One region of the Lysobacter auxotrophicus genome, then DNA from elsewhere that is predicted to be linked to it. Evidence: predicted binding sites of a transcription regulator. Region 1 holds the regulator's gene; each other region holds the start of a gene.
What was found. The regulator HrcA, encoded in region 1, represses chaperone genes, less so after heat shock. The targets are predictions, from matches to a motif close to TTNGCACTCNNNNNNNNNGAGTGCNAA.
Positions count from the first base shown of each region.

Region 2: the regulator HrcA is predicted to act here: its motif matches at 2,953-2,979, upstream of rpoH (RNA polymerase sigma factor RpoH).
Region 3: the regulator HrcA is predicted to act here: its motif matches at 4,558-4,584, upstream of groES (co-chaperone GroES).

Region 1 covers NZ_AP027041.1:2,341,324-2,348,416, forward strand. The annotation lists gene LA521A_RS10375 (4-hydroxy-tetrahydrodipicolinate reductase) at 1-669, opposite strand; gene dnaJ (molecular chaperone DnaJ) at 858-1,979, opposite strand; gene dnaK (molecular chaperone DnaK) at 2,118-4,040, opposite strand; gene grpE (nucleotide exchange factor GrpE) at 4,163-4,699, opposite strand; gene hrcA (heat-inducible transcriptional repressor HrcA) at 4,886-5,932, opposite strand; gene recN (DNA repair protein RecN) at 6,115-7,093, shown strand, end outside.
Region 2 covers NZ_AP027041.1:354,179-361,271, forward strand. The annotation lists gene ftsE (cell division ATP-binding protein FtsE) at 1-223, shown strand, start outside; gene ftsX (permease-like cell division protein FtsX) at 220-1,173, shown strand; gene LA521A_RS01540 (response regulator) at 1,170-2,009, shown strand; gene ung (uracil-DNA glycosylase) at 2,006-2,722, shown strand; gene rpoH (RNA polymerase sigma factor RpoH) at 2,989-3,864, shown strand; gene LA521A_RS01555 (DUF1203 domain-containing protein) at 4,004-4,465, shown strand; gene LA521A_RS01560 (NAD(P)/FAD-dependent oxidoreductase) at 4,452-5,732, opposite strand; gene LA521A_RS01565 (MFS transporter) at 5,729-7,054, opposite strand.
Region 3 covers NZ_AP027041.1:3,629,228-3,636,320, forward strand. The annotation lists gene glnE (bifunctional [glutamate--ammonia ligase]-adenylyl-L-tyrosine phosphorylase/[glutamate--ammonia-ligase] adenylyltransferase) at 1-1,415, opposite strand, end outside; gene LA521A_RS16440 (DUF6445 family protein) at 1,694-2,302, opposite strand; gene groL (chaperonin GroEL) at 2,432-4,072, opposite strand; gene groES (co-chaperone GroES) at 4,210-4,497, opposite strand; gene LA521A_RS16455 (helix-turn-helix transcriptional regulator) at 5,019-5,426, shown strand; gene LA521A_RS16460 (hypothetical protein) at 5,430-5,903, opposite strand; gene cutA (divalent-cation tolerance protein CutA) at 6,059-6,400, shown strand; gene LA521A_RS16470 (protein-disulfide reductase DsbD) at 6,405-7,093, shown strand, end outside.

The DNA.
Region 1 (7,093 bases):
TCAGGCGAGCAGATCGCGCAGGCGGTAACGCCCCGGAGCACGCCCGGCGAGTTTGGCGGCCGCATGGAGGGCGCCGCGGGCAAAGATGTCGCGATTGGTGGCGCGATGGACCAGCTCGATCCGCTCGCCCGGCGCGGCGAACTGCACCAGGTGTTCGCCGACGATGTCGCCAGCCCGCAGCGAGGCATAGCGCGGCGTGGCGCCCCCGTGCTCCGCGCTCGCGCCCAGCGCCAGCGCCGTGCCGGACGGGGCGTCCTTCTTGTGCACGTGGTGCGATTCCACGATGTCGCAATCCCAGCCCGGCAACGCCTGCGCGGCCCGTTCGACGAGCTCGCTCAGGATCGCCACGCCGAGGCTGAAATTGGCCGCCCACAGCAAGGGGATTCGCTGCGATGCGGCGTCCACCGCGGCGAGCTGCGGCGCTTCCAGTCCCGTCGTGCCCGACACCAGCGCCGCGCCGCGCTCCTCGCACAGCGCGAGGACCGGATCGAAGCCCTGCGGCAGGCTGAAGTCGATCGCGACGTCGAACGGCGGCGCGCCGTGGAGTTCGGACGCGGCGAAGTGCGCCACGCCATCCACCACGCGCTGTGCCGGCTGCGAACGCTGCACGGCGGCGACGACGACGACATCGTCGCGTTCACTTGCCAGACGGAGCAGCGCCTGCCCCATGCGGCCAGAGGCGCCATGGACGAGGATTCGGGTCTGCGGAGTCTTGTGATCGCTCATGCCGGCAGTCTGCCGGCGGGCCTGCGCTGCTACAAGCCGTGCGTGGACGGAAGCGGTGCGATCGCGGTGTCGGCCCGCACAAAAAAGCCGCGGTCGTGCCGCGGCTTCTTCGATGGACGATGGCGGCGGCGTCAGGACGTCATCCGGTCCCAGAATCCCTTCACGCCGTCGATGAACGTCGACGCGCGGGGCGAGTGCCGCCGCGCGCCGTCGCCTGCGAAGGTCGCTTCGAACTTCTCGAGCAGCTCGCGCTGCTCGGCCGTCAGGTTGACCGGCGTTTCCACCACGGCGCGGCAGTACAGATCGCCCGGCTTGCGGCTGCGCACGGACTTCACGCCGCGGTCGCGCAGGCGGAACAGCTTGCCGGTCTGCGTCTCGGCCGGAATGCGCAGCTCGACCTCGCCTTCCAGCGTCGGCACGCGGATCGTGTCGCCGAGGGCGGCCTGCCCGATGCGGACCGGCACTTCGCAATGCAGGTCGTCGCCGTCGCGCTGGAAGATCTCGTGCTCGCGCACGCGCACGTCCACGTACAGGTCGCCTGGCGGCGAACCGGCCGGGCCGGCCTCACCCTCGCCTGCCAGACGGATGCGGTCGCCGTTGTCGACGCCGGCCGGAATCTTGACCTGCAGCGTCTTGGTGCGCTCGACGCGACCTTGTCCGTTGCAGTCGGCACAGGGGTTGGGAATCGTCTTGCCGCGACCGGCGCAGTGCGGGCACGCCTGCTGCATCGAGAAGATGCCGCGCTGGAAACGCACCTGGCCGCGGCCATGGCAGGTCGCGCAGGTTTCGGTCTTGCCGTCGGCCGACCCCGAGCCGTCGCAGGTCTCGCATTCGTCCAGCGTCGGGATCTCGATGGTCTTCTCGGTGCCGAAGACGGCTTCCTCGAGCGACAGCTCCATCACGTAACCGATGTCGGCGCCGCGACGCGGACCGCGTTGCGCACCGCCGCCGAAGATGTTGCCGAAGATGTCGCCGAAGATGTCGCCCATGTCGGCGTAGCCCGGTCCGCCACCGCCGCCCATGCCGTGCTCGAACGCGGCATGGCCATGCTGGTCGTAGGCACGACGGCGGTTGCCGTCGGACAGGACTTCGTAGGCTTCCTTGCACTCCTTGAACGAGGCTTCCGCCGCGGCATCGCCGGGGTTGCGGTCCGGATGGAACTTCATCGCACAACGGCGATAGGCCTTCTTGAGGTCTTCGTCGCTGGCGTCGCGGGCCACGCCCAGCACTTCGTAGTAGTCGCGTTTGCTCATGGAGCCGGAGATCGGGAATTGGGAATGGAGAATCGTTCGAAACGATGGCGTTGCAACCTACGGACACAAGAACGGGAATTGGGAGAGTGAAAGCGTCGAGGCCTCACGATTCCCAATTCCCGGTTCCCTATTCCCGTCTTACTTCTTGTCGTCCTTGACTTCGGTGAACTCGGCGTCGACCACGTCGTCGGACTTGGCGCCACCCGACGGGCCGGCACCGGCCTCCGGGCCACCCGGCTGGCCGGCGGCCGAAGCAGCCGCGAACAGCGACTGAGCGGCTTCTTCCAGCGCCTTGGACTTGGCTTCGATCTGAGCCTTGTCGTCGCCGCGCATGGCGGTTTCGAGTTCGGCGATCGCGCCTTCCGTACGACCGATGACGTCGCCGGCCACCTTGTCGCCGTTGTCCTTGATCGCGCTGCGCGCGGTGTGGATCAGCGCGTCGGCGTGGTTGCGGGCCTGCACCAGCTCATGGAACTTCTGGTCTTCCTCGCGGTGGGCTTCGGCGTCGGAGACCATCTTGGCGATCTCTTCTTCCGACAGGCCCGAACCGGCCTTGATCTCGACCTTCTGTTCCTTGTTGGTCTTCTTGTCCTTGGCCGACACGTGCAGGATGCCGTTCGCGTCGATGTCGAAGGACACCTCCACCTGCGGCATGCCGCGCGGCGCCGGCTCGATGCCGGTCAGATCGAAGCGGGCCAGCGACTTGTTGTAGCGGGCCTGTTCGCGCTCACCCTGCAGCACGTGCACGGTCACGGCCGACTGGTTGTCCTCGGCGGTGGAGAACACCTGCGAGGCCTTGGTGGGGATGGTGGTGTTCTTCTCGATGATCTTGGTGAACACGCCGCCCAGGGTTTCGATGCCCAGCGACAGCGGGGTGACGTCGAGCAGCAGCACGTCCTTGACGTCGCCGGCCAGCACGCCGCCCTGGATCGCGGCGCCCAGCGCCACGGCTTCGTCCGGGTTGACGTCCTTGCGCGGTTCCTTGCCGAAGAACTCGGCCACCGCCGACTGCACCTTCGGCATGCGGGTCTGGCCGCCGACCAGGATCACCTCGCTGATCTCGCTGGCGCGCAGGCCGGCGTCGTTCAGCGCGATGCGGCACGGTTCGATCGTGCGCTTCACCAGGTCGTCCACCAGCGCCTCGAGCTTGGCGCGGGTCAGCTTGATGTTCAGGTGCTTCGGGCCCGACGCGTCGGCCGTCACGTACGGCAGGTTCACTTCGGTCTGCTGCGCGCTGGACAGTTCGATCTTCGCGCGTTCGGCGGCGTCCTTCAGGCGCTGCAGGGCCAGCGGATCCTTGCGCAGATCGATGCCCTGGTCCTTCTGGAACTCTTCGACCAGATAGTCGATGACGCGCTTGTCGAAGTCCTCGCCGCCCAGGAACGTGTCGCCGTTGGTCGACAGCACTTCCACCTGCATTTCGCCGTCGACCGATGCGATCTCGATGATCGACACGTCGAACGTGCCGCCACCCAGGTCATAGACCGCGACCTTGCGGTCGCCGCCCTTCTTGTCCATGCCGTAGGCCAGCGCGGCCGCGGTCGGCTCGTTGATGATGCGCTTGACGTCCAGGCCCGCGATCTTGCCCGCGTCCTTGGTCGCCTGGCGCTGGCTGTCGTTGAAGTACGCCGGCACCGTGATCACCGCTTCGGTGACGGTCTCGCCCAGGTAGGCTTCGGCGGTCTTCTTCATCTTGGCCAGCACTTCGGCCGAGATCTGCTGCGGCGCCATCTTCTTGCCGTCGGACGTCTCGACCCAGGCGTCGCCGTTCTCGTGCTGGGTGATCTTGTACGGCACCAGGCCGATGTCCTTCTGCACTTCGGCGTCGGTGAACTTGCGGCCGATGAGGCGCTTGACGGCGAAGAAGGTGTTCTTCGGATTGGTCACGGCCTGGCGCTTGGCGCTGGCGCCGACGAGGACTTCGCCGTCCTTGGTGAAGGCGACGATGGACGGCGTGGTGCGATCGCCTTCCGAGTTTTCGATGACGCGGGCCTTGCCGCCTTCCATGATGGCCACGCACGAATTCGTGGTGCCCAGGTCGATACCGATGATCTTGCCCATGGTGTAGCTCCCTCTCTCGATCTTTGACTGTGCGGCGGCGCGGGCCGCCTGCTTGAAGGTGTATGGCGGAGCGATCCGCCGATGTGCGTTATCTGGGGGGCTCGCGGCCCCGCTTCAAGGCGTCAGTCGTGCTTGGCCACGACCACCAGCGCCGGGCGCAGGAGGCGTTCGTTCAGCACCCAGCCCTTCTGGTAGACCTGGACCACGTCGCCCGGCGCATGGCCGGCGGCATCGACCATGCTCATGGCCTGGTGGCGTTCCGGATCGAACGGCTGGCCGACCGGATCGACCATCACCAGGCCGTTGTCGGACGCGACCTTCAGCAACTGGCGCAGCGTGAGCTCCATGCCTTCGCGCAGATGGGCCGCGGTGTCGCCCTGCACGGCCAGGCCGGCTTCGAGGCTGTCGATGACCGGCAGCAGCTCGGCCAGCAGGCGCTCGTTGGCGAACTTGCGGGCCATGTCGACCTCGCGCGCCATGCGCTTGCGCTGGTTCTCCAGTTCGGCACGCTCGCGCAGCGTGTCCTCGCGAAGCTGGGTCAGCTCGGCCTGGAGGGCCTCGATCTGTGCGGCGAGCGTCGCGCCGGCGTCGACGGCCTCGGTGTTGGGGGTCGATTCGGGGGTCTGGTTGGGTTCGCCGGAAGGCGTACTAGCGGTCATGCGGTGCTCCATCCCTGCGCCAGGGGCGCTCAAACATGCTGGAATTCAATGTCTTGCAGCCGCGCCCGGGGCGCGTCAGGGCTGCAATGGGGCCCGCCCTTCCCGTATTCAAGGCAGCAAGGTTCAACACGAGCGCGGCGGCCGATGCCGGCCAGCGAGGCCGGCGGTCCCGATCCGGGCTGCGGATCAGGTGTCCGGATTCAGCGCCGCGCCCAGCGCATCGGCGGCCGCCTGCACGACGGGGATCACCCGGTCGTAGGCCATGCGCGTGGGCCCGATGACGCCCAGCACGCCCAGCACGGTGCCCGCCGCCACGTAGGGCGCGGTTACCAGCGACATGCCTTCCAGCGGCGCCAGGCCGGTTTCCTCGCCGATGAAGATGCGCACGCCCGGCGCCTGTACCGTGCGTTCGAGCAGCTGGAGGATCTCCCGCTTGCGCGAGAAGGCTTCGAACAGTTCGCGCAGGCGATCCAGGTCCGCCAGTTCCTGCACGCCCATCAGGCGGGTCTGGCCGGCCAGCACCATGTCGTCGCCGCCGGGCGCGAGCGCCTGCTCGGCCAGTTCGACGGACTGGGCGAGCAGCAGCTGCATCTCGTCCTGCGCGCTGCGCAGCTCGCGCAGCAGCGTGGCCCGGATATCGGCCACGGTGCGCCCGGCGAAGTGCGCGTTGAGGTAGTTCGCCACGCGCTCCAGCTCGCCCGCATCGAACGGCCGCCGCGTGAGGACGATGCGGTTCTGCACCTCGTTGTCGGCGAACACCAGGATCGCCAGCACGCGCGAGCCGTCCAGCGGAACGAAGTCGATGCGCCGGAACGCGAACTGCTCGCGGCGCGGCACGCTGACCACGCCGACGAAGTGGGTCATCGCCGACAACAGTTCGGACGCGCTGCCCAGCAGCGCCTGCGTACCCGAACCGGCGGGAAGCTCGCCCCGCAACCGGGCGACGTCGGTCTCCGGCAATGGGCGCACCTGCAGCAGCGAATCGACGAACAGCCGGTAGCCCTGCGGCGTCGGCACGCGCCCGGCGGACGCATGCGGCGCGCTCAGCAGGCCCGCGTCCTCCAGATCGGCCAGGATGTTGCGGATCGTCGCCGGACTCACGTCCAGCCCCGCGTGGCGCGCCAGCGTCTGCGACCCGACCGGCTCGCCGCTGCGGATGTAGCGGCCGATCAGGGTGCGCAGCAACTGGCGCGCGCGCGGGTCGAGGCTGGGATCGGCGGGTTTGCGGCTCATCCCGGCGATATATGACGGCTTGGTACGGGGCGCAAGTCGGGATACCCGGAATCGGCCATCGGGAATTCACCCGGCCGGCGTAGCCGTTCGCCCGGATTTGCGAATCCGGATCCCGAATCTCGAACGCTGCGACGGCCCACCGCTATCAAGCCGCAACCCACACAGGGCACAATCGCGCTCCGATGCTCGTCCACCTGTCCCTCAAGCAATTCGCCGTCGTCACCGAAGCCGAACTGGCCTTCGGCCCCGGCCTGACCGTCATCTCCGGCGAAACCGGCGCGGGCAAGTCGCTGCTGGTCGATGCCCTCGGGCTGATTTCCGGCCTGCGCGCCGACAGCGGCGTGGTGCGCCACGGCGCCGATCGCGCCGAACTGGTCGCCGAATTCGCGCTCGACGACGTGCCTGCCGCCGCGGGCTGGCTGCGCGAGCACGAGCTGGACGAGGACGACGCCTGCCAGATCCGCCGCGTGATCCGTGCCGATGGAGGCTCGCGCGCATGGGTCAACGGGCGTCCGGTCACGCTGGGCCAGCTCGGTGAACTGGCCGCGCTGCTGGTGGAGATCCACGGCCAGCACGAACACCAGGCGTTGCTCTCCCGTCCCAGCCAGCTTGCGTTGCTGGACGCGTTCGGCCGCACCGACGCCGAACGCCGCGCGGTCGAAGCCGCCGCCGCTCGCTGGAGCGCGCTGCTCGCCGAGCGCGAAACGCTGCTCGCGCAGGGCGACGTGTCCGATCGCATCGACTGGCTGGAGCACCAGCACGCCGAACTCGATCGCGAGGAACTGGCGCCCGAGGCCATCGCGCGACTGCAATCGGACCACCGCCGTCACGCGCACGCCGCCGGGCTGATCGCCGCATGCGATGGCGCCTTCGCGCAGCTCGGCGGCGAGGACGGCCCGTCGCTTTCGCGCACCCTGCAGCACGTGCGATCGGACCTGGCGCGCGTCGCCGAACACGAGCCGCGGTTGTCGGAAGTCGACGGCATGCTCGACGCGGCGACCATCCAGATCGATGAGGCGCTGGCGCTGCTCGATCGCGTGCGCAGCGACCTCGACCTGGACCCGTCCGCGTTCGACACGCTCGAACATCGCCTCGGTCGGCTGCACGAACTCGCGCGCAAGCATCGCGTCACGCCCGAACAGCTCGCTGCGCACCGCGATT
Region 2 (7,093 bases), 2.0 Mb from region 1:
CGGCGAGCCGCGCCTGCTGGTCGCCGACGAACCCACCGGCAACCTCGATCCGACGCTGTCGGCCGAGATCATGGCGCTGTTCGAATCGCTGCCGGAGCTCGGCACGAGCGTGCTGGTGGCCAGCCACGACCTCGCGCTGGTCAAGCGCATGAAGAAGCGCGTGCTGGTGTTGAACCAGGGCCGCCTGGTCGACGACATCTCGCCGGAGGACCTGGCCCAGTGAGCGCGCCGACCGCCCCTGCATCCGCCCGCCCCTCGCGCCCGAATTCGCGTCTGGGCACCTGGTTCGACCATCACGTCTACAGCCTCGTCGCCAGCGTCGGCCGCATGCTGCGCAAGCCGTGGGCCACCGCGCTGACCATCGGCGTGATGGCGGTGGCGATCACGCTACCGCTCGGGCTGTGGGCCGCGCTCGGCAACGTCGAACGCTTCACCGGCACGGTCGAACAGTCGCGGCAGATCAGCCTGTTCCTCAAGCCGCAGGTCACCGTCGACCGTGCCCGCGCGCTCGCCGACCAGCTGCGCGGTCGTGGCGACATCGCCACGCTCGACCTGCGCACGCCCGAGCAGGGCATGGAAGAGCTGCGCCGCAGCAGCGGCCTGGGCGAGGCGATCAGCGCGGTGGACGGCAACCCGCTGCCGAGCGTGCTGATCGTGACGCCGAAGGACGACGAGACAACGCTCGCCGAGTCGCTGCGCACGCTGCCCGACGTCGATGTCGTCCAGCACGACGCCGCGTGGCGCCAGCGCCTGGACCAGTGGCTGCGCTTCGGCGTGCGCCTGGCGTGGGTGCTCGCCGCGCTGCTCGGCGTCGGCGCGCTGCTGGTTGTCGGCAATACGGTGCGACTGGACATCCAGTCGCGCCGCGATGAAATCGCCGTGCTGCAGCAGCTCGGCGCCACCGACGGCTTCATCCGCCGGCCGTTCCTGTACCTGGGCCTGAGCTACGGGCTGGTCGCCGGCCTGCTCGCACTGGCGTTGCTCACTGCCGCCGACCATGCATTGCGCGAGCCGCTCGCGGCGCTCGCACAAAGCTACGGAAGCCAGTTCGCGCTGCACGGCTTCGACCTTCGCGATGCCATCGCCATCGTGATCGGCTCCGGCCTGCTCGGCTGGATCGGCGCCGGTCTGGTCACCGGCCACTACCTGCGCCAGACGCGACCGACGACATGAGCCAGGATCTTCGCCATCTCGCCAACGCCGCGCCGCGCATCATGGTGGTCGACGGCTCCAAGCTGGTCCGCAAGCTCATCGGCGACGTGCTCACGCGCGAGCTGAGCGACGCCGTCGTCGTACCGTGCGCCGGCATCGCCGAGGCCCGCGCCGCGCTCGAAGGCGGTGCGGTCGACCTGGTCACGACCTCGCTCGTGCTGCCCGACGGCGACGGCATCGCGCTGGCGCGCGTCGTGCGCGAATCGGCGGGGCAGGCGTACGTGCCGATCATCGTCGTCTCCGGCGATGCGCAATCGCACCTGGAATCGCGCCGCTTCACCGAAGACGTCACCGACTACTTCGACAAGGCGCTCGGCCACACCGCGCTGGCCGCGTTCATCCGCGGCTACGTGCAACCGCAGCCGATCCCCGGCGCGCGCGTGCTCTACGTCGAGGACAGCAAGGTCGTCGCGCTGGCGACCAAGCGCATGCTCGAACGCCATGGCCTCACCGTGCTGCACTTCGTCGGCGTGGAAGAGGCTTTGGAATACCTGGAAACGCACCGCGGACAGGACGATGTCGGCTGCGACTGCGTGCTGACCGACGTGTACCTGAAGGGCGCGCTGAGCGGCAACGACCTGCTCGCCCGCCTGCGCGAGGATTTCGGCTACGGCAAGCGTCGCCTGCCGGTGCTGGTGATGACCGGCGACGGCAATGCCGACAACCAGAGCGCGCTCATCCGTGCCGGTGCGAACGACCTGGTGCTCAAGCCGATCGAAGAGCGCCTGCTGGTGACCAAGACCCTGTTCCAGCTGCGCCTGGCGCGGCTGCCGGAACCCACGACGCTGGACGCATGAACGAGGCGGCGGACCACGACCGCATCCGGCTGGACCCGTCGTGGAAGGCGAAAGTCGGCGATTACCTGCAGCGTCCCGACATGCAGGCGCTCTCGGCCTTCCTTCGCGACCGCAAGGCGGCCGGCGCCCGGATCTTCCCGCCCGGGCCGAACATCTTCGCCGCGTTCGACGCGACGCCGTTCGACGAGGTCAAGGTCGTCATCCTCGGCCAGGACCCGTACCACGGCGTCGGACAGGCGCATGGGCTGTGCTTCTCGGTGCAGCCGGGCGTGCCGGTGCCGCCGTCGCTGGACAACATCTTCAAGGAGATCCAGCGCGATCTCGGCGTGGCCCGGCCCGATCATGGCTGCCTGCTGCCGTGGGCCCGCCAGGGCGTGCTGATGCTCAATGCCGTGCTCACGGTGGAAGAAGGCCGCGCCGGCGCGCATCAGGGCAAGGGGTGGGAAGGCTTCACCGACCACGTCGTCGACGTGCTCAACCGCGAGCGCGACGGCCTGGTCTTCATGCTCTGGGGCAGCTACGCGCAGGCCAAGGGCAAGGTCATCGATCCGCGCCGCCACAAGGTGCTGAAGGCGCCGCATCCTTCGCCCCTCTCCGCCTACCGGGGCTTCATCGGGTCGGGGCATTTCTCGGCCGCCAACGAGTACCTCGTCCGCCACGGCAAGACGCCGATCGACTGGTCGTTGCCGGGGCAGGAAGGCCTGGGGGCCTGAACCCCGACTTGGCGGGCTCATCCGTCTTGCGGAAAACGGTTTCGGCCCAATGAACTTCTGGGGCCGGGCAAGGTCTATGAACGGGTGCGCTGGAGCGCCACGGTCATCCCGTGCCGACACTCCGCTCACGCTCCAAGTGATTGATTTGCAAACCCCGCGCGCCGCCCTACCCACGGTCGAGCCCGCCCGGTGTTTGTCCCACCCATGAAACACTGAGGCCCTTTCGACCTTTAGCAGAGCGCCATATCGACTGCTAAGATGCCCCCATGACCCAGAACACCTTGTCCCTCCCGCTGGTTTCCAACAACCTCCCGGTGCCGAGCGCGCTCGGTTCGCTGGACGCCTACGTCAACGCCGTGCATCGCATCCCGGTGCTCACGGCCGAAGACGAGCAGGCGCTGGCGCGTCGCTTCCGCGAAGGCGAGGATCTCGACGCCGCACGCGAGCTGGTGCATTCGCACCTGCGCTTCGTGGTGCACGTCGCGCGCGGCTACAACGGCTACGGCCTGCAGCTGGGCGACCTCATCCAGGAAGGCAACATTGGCCTGATGAAGGCAGTCAAGCGCTTCGACCCCGACCAGGGCGTGCGCCTGGTGTCCTTCGCGGTGCACTGGATCCGTGCCGAGATGCACGAGTTCATCCTGAAGAACTGGCGCATCGTGAAGGTCGCCACGACCAAGGCGCAGCGCAAGCTGTTCTTCAACCTGCGCAAGTCCAAGACCCGCCTGGGCTGGATGAACGCCGAGGAAGTCCGCGCAGTCGCCCAGGACCTCAACGTGTCCGAGCGCGAAGTGCTCGAGATGGAATCGCGCCTGTCCGGTCGCGACATCGGCTTCGACGCGCCGGACGATGACGACGACAACGCGCCGCCGTCGCCGGTCGCCTACCTGCGCACCGACGCCGAAGACCCGTCGCAGACGTACGAGCGCGAGGACGAGGAAGACAACCACCTCGCCCTGCTGCGCGAAGGCCTGTCGGGCCTGGACCAGCGTTCGCGTGACATCGTCAAGCGTCGTTGGCTGGACTCGGAAAGCAAGATCACGCTGCAGGAACTGGCCGACGAATACGGCGTCAGCGCCGAGCGCATCCGCCAGATCGAGGCCAACGCGCTGAAGAAGATGCGCGCGCTGTTCGCCGCGTAAGCCGCGCACCACGATGCATCGAAACGGCCCGGGAAACCGGGCCGTTTTGTTTTGCGTGTCCGCTGCGCTCGTCGCAAGGATCGGATAGCGATGCGTGCATCGCACGCGGAACATGGCGTCATCGACCAGGAGCCATGCCATGTTTCGCATCCACGCGCTGCCTTCCGCGCAGTTCCAGCCGCTGTTCACGCTGTCCGATGGCGAACTCGCCGCGCGCGACATCCGCCGCGTCGTCGCCGATGAGCCGGGTTCGTTCCCGTGCCGCGTCAGCCTGCGCGACGCCGGGCCCGGCGAACGCCTGCTCCTGCTGCCGTTCGAACACCATCCGGTGCCGACGCCCTATCGCGCTTCGGGCGCCATCTTCGTGCGGGAAAACGCGTCCGAGGCGATGCCCGCGGTCGACGAAGTACCCGAGCAGCTGCGACGGCGGCTGCTGTCGGTCCGCGCCTACGGCGACGGGATGATGCGCATCGCCGATGTCGTCGACGGGACGGAGCTGAGCGCACTGGTCGAGCGCTTCTTCGCGCGGGCCGACGTCGACACGCTGCACGTGCACTTCGCGCGATACGGCTGCTACGCGTGTCGCGTCACTCGCGCGTGACGGCGGGCGGCGGCGCATCGCGTCCCAGGATGATCCGCGCGTGGCGCTGGTAACTCCAGTACGACCACGCCCAGTTGAGCAGCACGATGAGCCGGTTGCGGAAACCGATCAGGAAGAACACGTGCGCCGCGAGCCAGAACCACCACGCGAGCAGGCCGGAGATCCTGAAACCGTGCAGGTCGACGACCGCGGCCATGCGGCCGATCGTCGCGAGGTTGCCGAAGTCGCGGTAATGGAACGCCGGCGTCGGCCGGCCCGCAAGCCGCGCCTTGATCGCGTCGGCCACGTGCGCGCCCATCTGTTTCGCGGCCGGCGCGACGCCGGGCACGGGTTTGCCGTCCTGCTGCACGCTGGCCAGGTCGCCTGCGACGAAAATCTCCGGATGCCCGGGGACGCTGAGGTCGGCTTCCACCGGCACGCGACCGGCGCGGTCGCGCGGCACGTCGAGCAGCGCGCCCAGCGGCGACGCCGCGACGCCCGCCGCCCACAACACGGTGCGTGACGGCACGAAGGTGTCGCCGAGCGTGTAGCCGGTCGTGTCGATCGCGCTGACGGGCGTGCCGGTCACGACTTCGACGCCGAGCTTGTGCAGCTGCTTGCGGGCTTTCTCCGACAGCGATTCGGGAAACGATGCGAGCACGCGCGGGCCGCCTTCGATCAGCCGCACGCGTGCGTGCGAGGGGTCGATGTTGCGGAACTCGCGCGTGAGCGTGTGGCGTGCGATTTCCGCCAGCGTGCCGGCGAGTTCGACGCCGGTCGGACCGCCGCCGACGACGGCGAAGTTCAGCCACGCGTCGCGTTCGGCGGGATCGTCGCAGGCCTCCGCGCGTTCGAACGCCAGCAGCAGGCGACGACGGATCGCCAGCGCATCGTCCAGCGTCTTCAGGCCGGGCGCGTCGGCGCTCCATTCGTCGTGTCCGAAGTACGCGTGCGTTGCGCCGCTGGCGAGCAGCAGGAAGTCGTACGACAGCGCGGCGCCCTCGGCGAGCGACACCGTGCGCGCCTGCGTATCCAGGCCGATCACTTCGCCCAACCGCACCTCGACGTTGCGCTGGTTGCGCAGGATGTGGCGCAGCGGCGCGGCGATGTCGGGCGAGGACAGGCCCGCCGTGGCGACTTGGTACAGCAGCGGCTGGAACAGGTGGTGGTTGCGGCGGTCGATCAGCGTGATGCGCACATCGCTGCCGGCGAGCGCGCGCGTCGCCCACAACCCGCCGAAGCCGCCGCCGACGATGATCACGTGCGGACGTGGATCGGACGCCGTCATGCATGTTCTCCCGTGTTCGGAATGTCGAGGTCGCGGTCGATGCGCGAATGCGCCTTCGTGTCGCGCATCAACGCGTACACGCACAGCGACACCGCCACGCACGCGGTCACGTACACGTAGAACCACGACTCGTGACCGATCTGCTTGAACCACAGCGCGATGTACTCCGCGGTGCCACCGAACACCGACACCGTCAGCGCGTACGGCAGGCCCACGCCGAGCGCGCGGATGTGCGCCGGGAACAGCTCGGCCTTCACCACCGCGTTGATCGACGTGTAGCCGCTGACGATCAGCAGGCCCGACATCACCCAGACGAACGCGTCCGTCACGGTGCGCGAGGCGGCGATGCCGCTGAGGATGGTGTAGGTGAACAGCGTGCCGAGCACGCCGAAGGCGATGAGGATCGGGCGGCGTCCCGTGCGGTCGGACAGCGCGCCCACCAGCGGCTGCAGCAGCATGAACACGAACAGCGACGCGGCGGAGATCAGCGTGGCGTCCGCCTTGCTGAAGCCGCCGGTGTTCACCAGGAATTTCTGCGGGTACGTGGTGAACGTGTAGAACGACAGCGTGCCGCCCATGGTCAGGCCGATCACCGTGAGCACTTCGCGCGGGTGCTGCATCAGCACGCGCAGGCTGCCGCGCTGCTTGTTATCGCGCGTGCGCGCAACGGCGAAGGATTCGGTTTCCTGCATGCCGCGACGCAACCACAGCGCGGTCACCGCGCACAGCGCACCAACCACGAACGGAATGCGCCAGCCCCATGCGTGCAGCTGTTCCTCGGTGAGCAGCGCGCGCTGCAGGAGCACGAGCAGTGCGAGCGCGAGCAACTGGCCCATCACCAGCGTCACGTACTGGAAACTCGACCAGAAGCCGCGATGCTTCGACTGCGCCATCTCGCTCAGGTACGTCGCCGAGGTGCCGTATTCGCCGCCCACGCTCAGGCCCTGGAGCAGGCGCGCGAAGACCAGCAGCGCGGGCGCCGCGACGCCGATGCTTTCGAAGCCCGGCGCGACCGCGATCAGCAGCGATCCGGCGCACATCAGCAGGACCGACAGCATCAACGCGGCCTTGCGTCCGTGCCGGTCGGCATACAGGCCCATCAGCCAGCCGCCGACCGGGCGCATGAGGAAGCCCACCGCGAACACCGCTGCGGTATCGAGCAGCTGCGCGGTGGTGTCGCCCTTGGGGAAGAAATGCGGCGCGAAATAGATCGCGAAGGCGGAGTAGGCGTACCAGTCATACCACTCGACGAGGTTGCCGACCGAACCGCTGAAGATGCTGCGCAGGCGCTGGGTGGGTGTCATCGGGGCGGTGGCATCCATGCGCATAGTTTGCCCGAACGAACTCGAGGCCGCGTTGAC
Region 3 (7,093 bases), 1.3 Mb from region 1:
ATGAAACCGGCGTCGGCCAGCGCTTCGCTTTCGCCGCCGTCGGGCAGCGCGCGCCAGTAAGTCGTCAACGCGTCGGGCGCATTGCGACGGCGCCGCGGCGCGAGCAACGCATCGAATTCGTTGGCCACGCGCGCACGCTGGACATCGAGCGCCTCGCGCAATGCCGGCCAGCCGTCGTAGCCCAGCGCGAACGCGATGCGGTCGCGATCGTCGTCGCGCTCCGGCAGCGCGTGCGTCTGCGCGTCACGCAGCATCTGCAGGCGGTTTTCGAGCCGACGCAGGAAGCGGTAGGCGTCGGCGAGCATGTCGCCGGCGTCCGCGCCCATCTGCCGCGCCTGCACGAGCGCGCGCAGGGACGGCAGCAGCCGGCGGTCGCGCAGCTCGGGTTCGCGACCGCCGTAGATCAGCTGCAGCGCCTGCACGAGGAATTCGATCTCGCGAATGCCGCCGGGCCCGCGCTTGATGTCGTCGGCCAGTTCCTTGCGCGCGACTTCGGCGGTGATCGCGGCCTTCATGCCGCGCAGGCCATCGAGCGCGCCGAAGTCGAGGTAACGGCGATAGACGAACGGACGCAGGCTGTCGAGGAAGCGCTCGCCCGCCTCCGCATCGCCCGCAACGGGCCGGGCCTTCTGCCAGGCGTAACGCTCCCAGTCGCGGCCTTCGCGCTGGAAGTACTGCTCCATCGCGTTGAACGACCACGCCACGCGTCCGGCGTTCCCGTACGGACGAAGCCGCAGGTCGACGCGATGGCAGAAACCGTCGACCGTCGGCTCGTCGAGCAGCTTCGCCAGCTGCTGGCCCAGGCGCGCGAAGTAGTGCTCGGCATCCAGCGGGCGCGCGCCATCGGACTCGCCGTCGTGTTCGTACGTGTAGACCAGATCCACGTCGGAACTGAAGTTGAGCTCGCCGCCGCCGAGCTTGCCGAGGCCGAACACGACCAGCCGCTGCACGTTGCCGTCGCGATCGCGCACCACGCCATGGCGCTGGGCGAACTCGCCTTCCAGCGCGTCCAGTGCGATCTGCAGGCAGCGTTCGGCCAGGTGCGTGCTGCCGGCTAGCGTCGCATCGACGTCGTCGAGCCCGAGCACGTCGCGCCAGATCAGCCGCGTGGAACCGGCCGCACGATAGCGCCGCAGCAGCGCGGGCCAGTCGGCGCGATTGTTCGCGTCGAGCACGGGCTCGTCGATCGGCTCCTCGCCGTCGTCGCGCAGCAGGCGTTCGAGCAATTCGGGTTGGCGCGCAAGCGTATCGATCGCGAAGTCGCTGGCGATGGCCACGCGCTCCAGGCGCGCGATCGCGTCGGGTCGCGACAGCGGCTCGGCCTGATCGGGCAGTGCGGCGCGCAGGCGCGCAAGCACGCGGGCGAGCAGCGGGTGGAATCGGTCGGGGGGCGAAGCGGACGCGGACGGACTCATCGCGGCGATTCTGTCATGCGCCTTCGCGACCTCGTCAGCGCGCGGCGGCAAGAGGCGTGCCCGTGCGTGGAAGACGGGCAAATAAAAAGCCCGCCCCGGTCGAACCGGTTGCGGGCCTGCTCCCTCCCCCACGTCGGGATGCGCGTTGATCGTGAAGGAAGCGTTACATGCATTGCACGCTGCACTGCAAAATAGAACTCAGCGGTTCAAATAGCGGCACAAACGACTTGTATCGCGTCCCCTGTTCAGGTTTGGAGGCTGCCGACGCGGCCGCGTTTTCAGGCCGCCGCGAAGAACATCAGGTACACCAGCCGGCCGTTTTCCATGCGGTCGCCGAACGCCGGCCCGGCCGTGTGCCACAGCCACGGGCGCAGCAGCACGAGCCGGTTGAACCGCATGGGCGCGGTCATCGTGTGCTCCCACTTCGCGTCGTCGTTGGTGTCCTTCTCGATGATCTCGCGGTGCATGTGCTCCAGCGAGTCGTAGCCCATCGACTGCGCCTCTTCCTGGCTCCACGGCGCGCGCTCGCTGTTGGTCGGCCGGTGGCGGAAGAATTCCGTGCCGCCGCGACAGTCTTCGGGCCGGCTGAGGTAGAGGATCCCGGACCAGTACGCCTGGTCGATGTGCACCTTCGCGCGGCCCTTGTCGGCGGCCAGTGTCATGCGGAACTTCGCGTGCGACTGCAACGGCGAGATCGGCTTCACGCGTTCGCCGACGATCGACGACACGGTGCGGTCGAGTCCCTGCATGTCGATGCGTTCGAGCGAGTTGCGCCCGGGAAACGCGCCCTGCTGTTCGGGATAGGTGAGTTGCAGTCCGACCTCGCGCAGCGACTGCGCATCGCGCGTGCTGAGGAAGTCGTCGACGATGATCAATGAGGTCGGCATGCGGGCGAGCTTATCGGGGTGCCGCTTCCCGGTCACGCGGACGCGGCGGTGATGGCGGCGAGCGCGCAAAAAAGAACCCCGCATCGCTGCGGGGTTCTTCGTACTGCCAGTGACGTAAGGAAGCGGGACTTAGAAGTCCATGCCGCCCATGCCGCCCATGCCGCCGCCGCCCGGCATCGCCGGCTCGTCCTTCTTCGGCAGCTCGGCGACCATCGCTTCGGTCGTGATCATCAGACCGGCGATCGACGCCGCGTTCTGCAGCGCGGTGCGGGTGACCTTGGTCGGATCCAGGATGCCGGCTTCGAGCATGTCGACGTACTCGCCGTTGGCGGCGTTGTAGCCGAACGCGCCCTTGCCTTCGATGACCTTGTTGAGGATGACCGACGGCTCTTCGCCGGCGTTGGTCACGATCTCGCGCAGCGGCGCTTCCATCGCGCGCAGGGCGATCTGGATGCCGTGGTTCTGGTCTTCGTTGGCGCCCTTCAGGCCGGCAATCGCCGCCTTCGCACGCAGCAGGGCGACGCCGCCGCCCGGGACGATGCCTTCTTCCACGGCAGCGCGGGTGGCGTGCAGCGCGTCTTCAACGCGCGCCTTCTTTTCCTTCATCTCGATCTCGGTCGAGGCACCGACCTTGATCACCGCCACGCCGCCGGCCAGCTTGGCCACGCGCTCCTGCAGCTTCTCGCGGTCGTAGTCGGAGGAGGTTTCCTCGATCTGCGCCTTGATCTGCTTGATGCGGCCTTCGATGCCCGAGCCTTCGCCCGCGCCGTCGATGATGGTGGTGTTCTCCTTGGAGACCTGCACCTTCTTCGCGCGGCCGAGGTCCTTGATGGTCGCCTTGTCCAGCTGCAGGCCGACCTCTTCGGAGATCACGGTGCCGCCGGTCAGGATGGCCATGTCTTCCAGCATCGCCTTGCGACGGTCGCCGAAGCCCGGGGCCTTCACGGCGCAGACCTTCACGATGCCGCGGATGGTGTTGACCACCAGCGTGGCCAGCGCCTCGCCTTCGACTTCCTCGGCGATGATCAGCAGCGGCTTGCCGGCCTTGGCGACGCCTTCCAGCACCGGCAGCAGGTCACGCACGTTGGAGATCTTCTTGTCGTGCAGCAGGATGAACGGATCGTCCAGTTCGGCCTGCATCGACTGCTGGTTGTTGATGAAGTACGGCGACAGGTAGCCGCGGTCGAACTGCATGCCCTCGACGACGTCGAGTTCGTTCTCCAGGCCCGAACCGTCTTCGACGGTGATCACGCCTTCCTTGCCGACCTTGTCCATCGCCTGCGCGATGAGGTCGCCGATGTTGGTGTCGCTGTTGGCCGAGATCGCGCCGACCTGGGCGATTTCCTTCGAGGTCGACGACGGCTTGCTGATCTTCTTCAACTCGCCAACGGCCTCGGTCACGGCCTTGTCGATGCCGCGCTTGAGGTCCATCGGGTTCATGCCGGCGGCGACGGCCTTCATGCCTTCGCGGATCAGCGCCTGCGCCAGGACGGTCGCGGTGGTGGTGCCGTCACCGGCGTTGTCGGAGGTCTTGGAAGCGACTTCCTTCACCATCTGCGCGCCCATGTTCTCGAACTTGTCGGCAAGCTCGATTTCCTTGGCGACGGACACGCCGTCCTTGGTGATGGTCGGGGCGCCGAAGCTCTTCTCGAGCACGACGTTGCGGCCCTTCGGACCGAGCGTTGCCTTGACGGCATTGGCGAGGATGTTGACGCCGCGCACCATCTTGACGCGCGCGTCCTCACCGAAACGGATTTCCTTGGCTGCCATTGTTCTTAACTCCGGGATTCGTGATTCGTGATTTGTGATTCGTGAGAGCGACAACCGTGGGCTTCGTGATGCGGCAGGGATTCGTCAGCGCGTGGCGCTCTTTCGAATCACCCATCCCGAATCACGAATCACGGCTTTCAGCCGAGGACGGCGAAGATGTCGTCTTCCTTCACCACCAGGTATTCGGTGCCGTCGAGCTTCACTTCGGTGCCGCTGTACTTGCCGAACAGCACCTTGTCGCCGACCTTCACCTTCGGCGCGCGCACGTTGCCGTTGTCGAACGCCTTGCCCTCGCCGACGGCGACGACTTCGCCCTTGATCGGCTTCTCGGTGGCGGAGTCCGGGATCACGATGCCGCCAGCGGACATCTTTTCTTCTTCCATGCGCTTGATGACCACGCGGTCGTAGAGCGGCTTGATATTCATGGCGACTGATAACCTCTGTGAGTCGTAAGTGGTTGATACAGCGGGAAAAGTGAAGGAATTTTAGCAGTCACCCGCGACGAGTGCCAAGATCGCGGGCAACAAAGACCCGGCGAACCGGGATCCGTCACAGATGGGGCGGCGGCGGAACCTTTCAAGGGCTGCGCGTCCACGCGCGGCGCCTTCGTCCAACGCGGGATGGGCCGGCGGGCGGCAATGCGGCAGCCCAAAAAGAAAGAGCGCGTCCCGTGGAACGCGCTCTTTGGTGTCGAAGATGCCGTCCTGGCGCGGCGCCATCCCTGCGCACGTGCTCCGAACCTGCGCCTGTCATGGCGCACGCGAATGGTGTGCGGTTCGTCGCGATCGGGCCAGTCGGAACCCGGCCGAGTCTGCTGACCAGCGGTATCCACTCCGGCCGAGGGTTTGTCAGAATCACGGCTCTGAGCTTGCTTCTGTTGGCGCACCTGCTACCGGCAGCGCACAGCTTGGGGTGTATCTCGTTCACCCTGTGACTTCTGGTAGCCATGACGCCCCAACAGCGGATCCGCCTCGCCCGTCGCCACGCCGGCCTGTCGCAGGCCGCCCTCGGTGCGGCCGTCGGCGTCCAGCGCAGCGCCGTCGGGCATTGGGAAGCCGCGCGCGGCAAGTTCCCCAGCGTGGCGCACCTGCGCGAGATCGCGATGATCACCGGCGTCCAGTTCGAGTGGCTGGCGACGGGGCGCGGGAGCATGGGGCTCGCCGCCGACACGGCGCTGGATTCGGTCGCGGCCGCCGAGGCCGTGCTGGTGGAGGACCCGCTCGAGCTTCGGCTGCTGGTCGCGTTCCGCGCGGCGCCGACGCGTTCGAAGGCGCCGCTGGTCGAAGTGGTGGAGCAACTGGCCGAATTGCGGACCGGCCGGCCTCGCGCCGCCATGAAGGCGACGCGGACGTAGGGCTCAGCCGCCGGCCAGTCGCTTGACCGCCGCGGCCGGAACCGCCGCGCACTCGGCGGCCGGGGCGAACGCCGCCGTCGCGGTCTCGTCGTTCTGCACCAGCTGCAGGCGCTTGGCCGCCAGGGGCGCGCCCAGCACGGCGGTCCAGACGGCGCGGATGGTGCCCTGCATCGGCGGCTCCGCCTGCAAAGCGCCATTCGCGTCGACGTAGACCAGGTCGCGACCGGAGGCCTCCACGCGCTCGCCCGTATCGACGTCGAGCACGTCCAGGCTCGCCGGATCGCTCCAGCAATCCATGGCCGATTCGCAGCTCAGGTCGAGCAGCAGCCGGGGCGCCGGCACGGCCTGCGCGCAGGCGGCGCGGACCTGGATGCCGTGGGCGTCGCCGGTCTGCGAATCGGTGGACTGGGCGATGGCGAACGGGCTGGCGAGCATGAGCGCAAGGCCGAGCGTCGCGGGCAGCGGGCGGTGGGACATCGAACCTCCTGGCCGGCTGGGACGCGCCGGCGCCGGCAGCCTACGCCATCCGGGGGCGCACTGTGCAAGCCCCGTCCGGCGCGCGGTGGGCGGAACGCTGCGGGCCGCTCCGGCACGGGCAGCGCCTGCGGGCAGGCCCTACACTGGCGCCCCTCATGCCTACGCCCACCGACCCGCGCGTGCGGCTGGTGCTCAGCACCTGTCCCGACGCACCGACCGCCGAGGCCCTCGCCGCCGCGCTGGTGGACGAGCGACTGGCCGCGTGCGTGAACGTGCTGCCGGGCATCCGTTCGATCTACCGCTGGCAGGGCGCGGTCGAACGCGGCGAGGAAATCCTGCTGCTGATCAAGACCACGGCCGACCGCCAGGATGCGCTGGTCGCGCGCCTGGCGACGCTGCATCCGTATGAACTGCCCGAGGCGCTCGCGGTCGAAGCCGTCGGCGGCCTTGCCGCCTACCTCGACTGGGTGGCCGAACAGACACGTGACGATGAGTGAACCGATGATCCGAACGCGCGCCGCGCGCCTGCTTGGCTTCCTCTTCCCGCTCGCGCTCGCGATGTTCGCGATGCCCGCCACCGCGGCGATCGATCCCGACGACCTGCTGCCGGTCGACGACGCCTTTGCGCTGCGGGCCGAGGCGCCCTCGCCGGACCGCATCGAGATCCGCTGGCGGATTGCGGACGGTTATTACCTCTACAAGCACCGCATCGCCGTGCAGGCCGACGCGGGCTTCGCCGCGCAGCCGTTGCAACTGCCCAAGGGCGACGCGCACGAGGACGAGTTCTTCGGCCGGGTCGAAACCTACCGGCAGCAGCTCACGGCCGTGCTGCCCGGACAGGCCAACGCGCGTCAGGTCACGCTGAAGATCAAGTACCAGGGCTGCGCCGACGCCGGCATCTGCTATCCGCCGCAGACACGCAGTGTGACCGTCGCGCTGCCCGCCGCCGCGCCCGACGGCGCCAAGCCGCTCGTGAACTTCGGCCCGCGTAACACCGCGCCACTCGGCGGCGGGTTGCTCGGCCAGAAGGCCGGTGCCGGCACCGACGCATTGCCGCTTGCGCCGGAGCAGGCGTTCGGCTTCGAGGCCATCGCCGGCGACGGCAGCACCCTGTTGCTGCGCTTCACCCCGGCGCGCGGCTACTACCTGTATCGCGACAAGACCACGCTGAAGCTCGATGCCGCCGCGAC